One region of the Idiomarina sp. OXR-189 genome, then DNA from elsewhere that is predicted to be linked to it. Evidence: predicted binding sites of a transcription regulator. Region 1 holds the regulator's gene; the other holds the start of a gene.
What was found. The regulator sigma-54, encoded in region 1, starts transcription at its own class of promoters, with help from an activator protein. The targets are predictions, from matches to a motif close to GTTGGCACGNNNNTNGNNT.
Positions count from the first base shown of each region.

Region 2: flgF (flagellar basal-body rod protein FlgF) is a predicted target of sigma-54. The motif match lies at 2,515-2,533, and genes of this name have one in related genera.

Region 1 is NZ_CP139706.1:431,961-435,792, reverse strand. It holds gene lptC (LPS export ABC transporter periplasmic protein LptC) at 1-156, shown strand, start outside; gene lptA (lipopolysaccharide transport periplasmic protein LptA) at 125-661, shown strand; gene lptB (LPS export ABC transporter ATP-binding protein) at 663-1,388, shown strand; gene UM402_RS02085 (RNA polymerase factor sigma-54) at 1,410-2,870, shown strand; gene hpf (ribosome hibernation promoting factor) at 2,897-3,184, shown strand; gene ptsN (PTS IIA-like nitrogen regulatory protein PtsN) at 3,188-3,658, shown strand; gene rapZ (RNase adapter RapZ) at 3,649-3,832, shown strand, end outside.
Region 2 is NZ_CP139706.1:804,466-808,297, reverse strand. It holds gene UM402_RS03940 (flagellar basal body P-ring protein FlgI) at 1-143, opposite strand, end outside; gene flgH (flagellar basal body L-ring protein FlgH) at 199-873, opposite strand; gene flgG (flagellar basal-body rod protein FlgG) at 896-1,684, opposite strand; gene flgF (flagellar basal-body rod protein FlgF) at 1,722-2,465, opposite strand; gene flgE (flagellar hook protein FlgE) at 2,589-3,832, opposite strand, start outside.

The DNA of each region.
Region 1 (3,832 bases):
ATAGACTTAGCCAATGAGTCCATGAGTACTGAATACCCAGTAATAATGCGAGGGCCACAAGTGGTCGTTCGTGGTGATGGTTTAAGCGCCGACATGAGCGCAGAAATAATGGAGTTAAAACGACATGTTAAAACGGTTTTCCAGCCAAAGTCTTAGCTTCCTGGCGCTATTAGTGCTTCCTTTGGCTGTTATGGCACAAGGAAAAGCTGATTTTAAAAAGCCAATGGAAGTCGAGTCGAGCCACGAGCAGTTCGACATCAAGAATAATAAGCTAGTACTGACTGACAACGTTATCATTCGGCAAGGTACCTTGCTTATTAAAGCTGACCGACTTGAAGCCTCCGCCAGTGAAAGCGGTGAACAAGCAGACACCTTTATTGCAGAAGGCTCTCCGGCAACCTATACACAAACGCTGGAAAACGGAAATGAAATTAGTGCTCAAGCCAATAAGATAACCTACTTCCAGACTGAGCAGCGGCTTGAACTCAGTGGCGATGCAAAAATTTCGCAAGGTACCAGTAGTTCAAGTGGCGATACTATTGTTTATGACTTGGCTGAGCAAACCATCTCGGCAAGCAGTTCTGATACCGATAACGGACGCGTGATTACGATATTTACGCCGAAAACAAAAGACGACAAAAACGATAACGAGAACCCTTAATATGGCAACCTTACGAGTTAAACATCTCGCCAAAAGCTTTAAGCGTCGTCAGGTTGTAAAAGACGTTAGTCTGGAAGTCAGTCAGGGCCAAATTATTGGGCTGTTAGGCCCAAATGGCGCAGGGAAGACAACAACCTTCTATATGATTGTCGGCTTGATCAACAGCGACAAAGGCCAGATTTTACTGGATAAAGACGACTTAACCGCTCTACCTATGCACGAGCGCGCTCGGCGCGGAATTGGCTACTTACCGCAAGAGGCGTCTATTTTCAGAAAATTGACCGTGCGTGATAACTTGATGGCTATTTTAGAAACTCGCAAAGAGCTCTCTGCAAACGAGCGCGAAGAGCAGCTCGACTCGCTGCTGGAGGAGTTTAATATTGGGCATATCGCTAATAGCCTGGGCATGAGTTTATCCGGCGGCGAAAGGCGCCGCGTTGAAATCGCACGCGCACTGGCTGCTGAACCCACGTTCATTCTGTTAGATGAACCTTTCGCAGGCGTTGACCCTATTTCGGTTATCGATATTAAGAAAATTGTTGAACATTTGAAGCAGCGTGGTATTGGTGTACTTATTACCGATCATAATGTCAGAGAAACGCTGTCCGTTTGTGAACACGCGTATATTGTTAGCCACGGAGAACTTATTGCCAGCGGAGATGCAGAAAGTATATTATCGAATCAACAGGTTAAAGACGTTTACCTCGGTGAGCAGTTCACCCTTTAATGTGATACCGGGACGATAACCATGAGACAAAGTCTGCAGCTAAAAATTGGTCAGCAACTGACCATGACGCCTCAGTTACAACAAGCTATACGCTTGCTGCAGCTCTCTTCGCTCGACTTACAGGCAGAGATTCAAGACGCTCTGGACAATAACCCATTGTTAGAAGTCGAGAGTGAGCAGTCCCAGGACAGCGACAGCGCGGATCATGTAAACTCCTTACATAAAGACGACAGCCAACGAGAAACATCCGACGTTATTAAAACTCAGGAAATGCCGGAAGATCTGCCTGTCGACAGTACCTGGGACGATACTTATTCGTCATCTACGCCAGTCAATGGCGCAGCATCGAGCAGTAAGTCGTACGACGGCGACTACGAGGTTTACCAAGGCTCAACCAGCGAATCTCTGCAGGATCATCTCATTTGGCAAATGCAGCTCTCACACTTTTCTGAGGAAGACACCGCCATTGGCGAAGCCATTATTGAGGCTATTGACGACAACGGTTATTTAACCGCAGATATCGACGACATTATAGAGTCTGTGCGCCTACCCGAGGTTGGCGAGGAAGAAGTTTGCATGGTACTCAAGCGCATTCAACATTTCGACCCTGTCGGAGTTGGTGCGCGCACAGTCAGTGAGTGTCTCGCCATTCAGTTAAGACAACTGGATGACCGCACGCCCTTCAAATATGACGCCCTAACCCTTGTTTGCGATCATATGGACTTGTTAGGCAACCGCGACTTTCGCAATATTCAGCGCAAACTAAAGCTAACAGAAGGCGACTTGCGGGAAGTGATGCGCCTGATTCAGCAAATGCACCCGCATCCGGGCGAGCAAATTGCTCAGCAAGAAGTCGAGTACGTTATTCCTGACGTTGCAGTCATGAAAAAGAATGGCCGCTGGGTGGTCGAATTAAACCCCGATAGCGTACCTAAATTAAAGGTCAATGAAGAATACGCGGCACTGAGTAAAGCGGCGAAGTCCTCGGCAGACAGTCAGTATATTAAAAACCATACGCAAGAAGCTCGTTGGTTTATTAAAAGCCTCGAAAGCCGTAATGAAACACTGCTGAAAGTTGCCAACTGCATTGTCCAGCGCCAGCAAGGCTTTTTTGAGTACGGCGAAGAGGCAATGAAGCCTATGGTACTCAACGATGTCGCCGAAGCGGTAGAAATGCATGAAAGTACTATTTCACGGGTAACGACGCAGAAGTTTCTGCACTGCCCAAGAGGTATATTTGAGCTGAAATACTTTTTCTCAAGCCATGTCAGTACAGAAGGTGGAGGTGAGTGTTCAAGTACCGCAATACGTGCTTTAATTAAGAAGTTAGTCGCTGCAGAAAATCGTAGCAAACCATTAAGCGACAGCAAAATCGCTGAACTGATAGCCGAGCAAGGCATCAAAGTAGCGAGGAGGACAATTGCGAAGTACCGGGAATCATTGAATATTCCCTCATCGAGTCAACGCAAGAGTCTTTTATAACTTGTAAACTGCAGAAGGAAGACGTTATGCAAATTAATCTTACTGGTCATCATATCGATATCACTGAGTCTCTGCGTGAGTATGTGGATACAAAATTTGCTAAGTTAGAGCGCCATTTTGACCATATAACCAACGTTCACGTCATCCTTAATGTTGAAAAAACGAATCAAAAAGCAGAAGCTACCGTGCATTTGAACGGCGGTGAAATTTTTGCTGACTCTGTTCACGATGATATGTACGCAGCCATTGATGGTTTAATCGATAAGCTTGACCGTCAGGTTATTAAACACAAAGAAAAAATGAAAAAGCATTAGTCCATGCAAATAAGTGAGTTGTTAAGCCCCGACTGCACCAAGTGTGCAGTCGAGGGTGCAAGTAAAAAGCGGGTATTAGAAACCATTAGCCAAATTGTCGCGCCGAAACTGTCAGGCATTACCCGTCATGACATTTTTGAAAGCCTTATAAATCGCGAGCGCTTGGGAAGTACCGGCATTGGTTTAGGTATTGCGATACCCCATGGACGACTCGCTAAAGCCAGCCATCCGGTTGCCGTATTATTGACGTTGGATGAGCCGATTGAATTTGACGCTATTGATAACCAGCCGGTTGATATTATTTTTGCGCTGTTAGTGCCTGAGTCAGAGCATGAAAACCATTTACAAACACTGGCCGCAGTTGCACGTCGTATGAACGACAAAGATTGCACCAGAGCACTTCGCAACGCTGATACAGACAACGCACTTTATCAACTATTTATTGGGGAAGGTGAAGATAAGCCATGCAACTGATTATTGTCAGTGGTCGCTCGGGATCGGGTAAAACTATCGCCCTTCGAGTACTCGAGGATCTTGGCTTTTACTGTGTCGACAACTTACCCATTAGCCTACTACCAACACTGGTCCATGCGGTCATGGAACAGTATTCTAAAATCGCCATAAGCATTGACGTTCGCAACTTGCCAG
Region 2 (3,832 bases), 370 kb from region 1:
AAAGTTTGGTCAGTAAACGGGGTTTGCTCGCCCGTTCCCGGCAAACCAACAACTAAACCATAACCTATTAGCTGGTTGTCACGAATACCCTGCACCGATGCAATGTCTTTAATACGAGATGCCTGCACGGGTGCTACCAACATCGAGACTAAGCACAGGGTTAAGGTAATTAGTTTTGCTACTTTCATGCCCAACTCCTTAGAACGGCCAAATTGGACTGTTGAAGAAACGTGTTAACCAGCCCTGCTCCTGCACTTGGGCAAGGCTGCCCGTGCCTGAGTATTCAATACGTGCATTGGCAACACGAGTCGATGGAATTTGGTTAGCTGCAGTTATGTCCCGTGGCCGGATCATGCCGGTTAAACGAATGTACTCGTCGCCGGTATTAATGCGCATCCACTTCTCACCACGCACTATTAAGTTGCCATTCGGCAGTACTTTTATCACCGTCACAGTAATTTCACCGGTAAGTTGATTGCTTTGATCCGAACTGGCGTCGCCATTAAAGTCCCGCGTTCCGTTAATGCCAGCAGACAACGGGTTGCCTCCAACGGTAATATCCCGTCCAAACATTGTTGGCGCACCAAGCTCTGCCGTGCTTTCTTTAGAGGTTTCAGTCGTTGCCGTTTTACTGGCGGTTGTCTGCTCCTGCAGGGTCACCGTAATAATGTCGCCTAAGCGACGCGCTTTTATGTCTGAGTACAGGTTGTCTGCGTACGCATCCTGAAATAGAGACCCCGTTGGCACGACCGGCTGTGCACGCTCTTCCGGCAATACCGGTGCGTAGTAAGGGTCATCCGGCATTGGCTTATGCGGTGAGCTTGCACAGCCCGTCACCGCTAAAATTGCTAAAGTTGCTAATAAGTAACGCATCACAGCCACCTGTTATTGATTATTAAAGTTGCTGGGTGACGAAGCTCAGCATTTGGTCAACCGAGGAAATCACTTTTGAGTTCATCTCGTAACCACGCTGACTCTCAATCAGGTTGACCAGCTCTTCAGTCACGTTGACGTTAGAGGTTTCCAGAGCCCCCTGAATGGTGTTACCCATACCATCAACACCTGGCACAGCCTCAAGTGGTGCGCCGCTGACCGCTGTCTCGCGATACAGGTTTTGACCCATAGGCTCTAAACCCGCTGGGTTAATGAAGTTGACCAGGTTAATTTGGCCGACCACAACGTTGTCCGGGTTACCGGGCTGAGTTACCGTCACTTCACCTTCCTGAGAAATGCTGACTGACATAGCGTCTTCAGGAATTTGAATAGCCGGCTCTAACGTATAACCGTTACCCGAAGTCACCATCTCCCCCTCTTCGTTCAGTGAAAACTGACCGTTACGCGTGTAGGAGATAGTTCCGTCCGGCATCAAAATCTGGAAGAAACCTTTGCCGTCAATCATCACATCCAGCGAGTTGTCGGTCGTTTGCACATTACCTTGAGTGTGCGATTTTTGCGTCGCAACAACTTTGGTACCGGCGCCGACCATAAGGCCATTCGGTAACTCGGTGTCCTGAGCAGACTGGCCGCCCGGCTGGTTAATGTTTTGATACAGCAAGTCTTCAAACACCGCGCGACTTTTCTTGAAACCAACGGTGCTTGAGTTCGCCAGGTTATTTGAAATGACCGAGATATCGCGTTGCTGCGCATCCAGTCCGGTTTTACTGATCCATAATGCTGGGTTCATGTTATGTCTCCTCTATACGCCATTAATGAAAGTTCGACTAACTGATGCGCATCAGCGACTCTGAGCGCTGCGCATTTTCATCGGCGGTTTTCATTAATTTGACGTTCATTTCGTATTGGCGCTGCAGAGCAATCATGCTTGTCATTTCTTCGACGCTGTTGACGTTGCTGCTTTCCAGAGCACCAATTTGTAATTTAACGTTGGCATCGGCTAGCGCGACTTGGTCATCTTTCAGCTTGAATAAACCATCCGTGCCTTTCTCGATATTGCCATTTGGCGGGTTCACCAACTTGATACGGCCTATCACTTCCATAACATTTTCCGGTGCGCCCATAGGACGAATGGACACATTACCGTTAGAGCCTATTGTCAGCTTGTCGACAGGTTGCGGCACAAAAATAGGACCGTTGTCACCAATAATGGTGTTGCCTTTTGAGTTTTTAAGAAGGCCGTCGGTACCCACTTCCAGGCTGCCATTTCGGGTGTAGCGCTCATTGCCGTTTTGATCCTGAACGGCTATCCAGCCCTGGTCTTTTATGGCAACATCCATATTGCGGCCGGTGGTTTGCAGCGCACCTGCGGCAAAGTTCTGCCCAGGGCTTTCCGTCATGGCAAACACCCGGGTTGGCAAGCCTTCGCCAAACGCCTGCATAGATCGCGCTTGTTCCAAATCCGCCTTAAAACCGTCAGTGTTTGCGTTGGCAAGGTTATTTGCCCGCACCGACACCGCATTCATGTTTTCTTTGGCGCCGCTCATGGCTATCCAGAGCATTTTGTCCATAGCTGACCTCCAGCCAAAATTTTGTCGTTTTCGATCGTTATCTTAGATAATGCAGATTCCGTGCCAAGAACGAAAAAAGACGCCCGAAGGCGTCTTTTGTTTTACATTTCCCAGTTAACTCAATTATCGAATCTGTAGGATAGTCTGGTTAATCGTGTTATTCACTTCCAACGAACGCGAGTTTGCCTGGAAGTTACGTTGCGCGGTAATCAGATCCACCAGCTCTTTAGTGAGGTTTACGTTAGAGTTCTCCAGTGCTGACGATTCAATCGCACCAAAGGTTCCTGAATTCGCCTGGCCTGCTAATGCTTCACCTGATGCACTGCTTTCCTTCCATGACGTACCGCTAACCTGCGTTAGACCTTGCTCATTGGCAAAACGTACCAAGGCTACCTGGCCTAAATAGCGAGTTTCGCCGTTAGAGTAGGTCGCGGCAATACGGCCATCTTCTGCAGTATCTACTTGTGTCAGTCGACCAACAGTGCTGCCATCTTGCTCAAGAAAGTTCACTTCAAAGTCTGAGGCGTATTGAGTTGGAGTTAAGTCACCCTCCGGGCTATTAAAGTTAATGTCTACCGACTGGTTGGCACTAGCCCCATTCGTATAGGTACTGCCGACCTTAATTGTCGCATCCCCAAAAGTTCCCAACGTTGGATCAAAGGATGCAGATGCATTGCTTGGACTACCATCCGAACCAAAAGCAACACGAATTCCGTTATAAGGGCCACCACCTCCAAAAGCAGCTGTAGGCTCTGCTTGTGAGCCGGGAATAACAAATCCAGCATCATTTAACTGTTCAACATCAACTCCATTTCCGTCAACAGTCGCATAAATATCCCAGTAACTATTGCCGTCACTAGGCACTTGTGCTGCAGGAGGGTTCTGCCCGCCCTCACCTGCATTCCGTTTTACATAATAAGTCGTCATCACGTGAGATTCACCTAATGAATCATATATCGTTGTGGAGGTAGACGAAGTAAAACTGTTAGGGTCTTCTGGGTTAAATTCTCTTCCTTCTATGTAGCTTGGATCACCGACAAAATTCGTTTCAGCTGAAATACCCTCGCTTCTTGAATCTACATTAAATGAGACATTAACATTTTCTGTTAAATTTGGAGCTCCCGCAGTATCAGGAATGCGAATGGGCTTTGCGGTAGCCAAGCTGGTTGACTGGTTGGAGCCAGTAGTTTCGTTTACTGGAAATCCCATTAAATAATTTCCATTATTATCAACCATATAACTATCATTATTTAATTTAAAAGCACCAGAGCGAGTAAAGTTAAAGTCTTGGTCTCCAACTTGTGATGCAGTAGCAAAAAATCCGTTTCCGCTAATAGCTAAATCGAGCGCATTTTCTGTAAATTCCA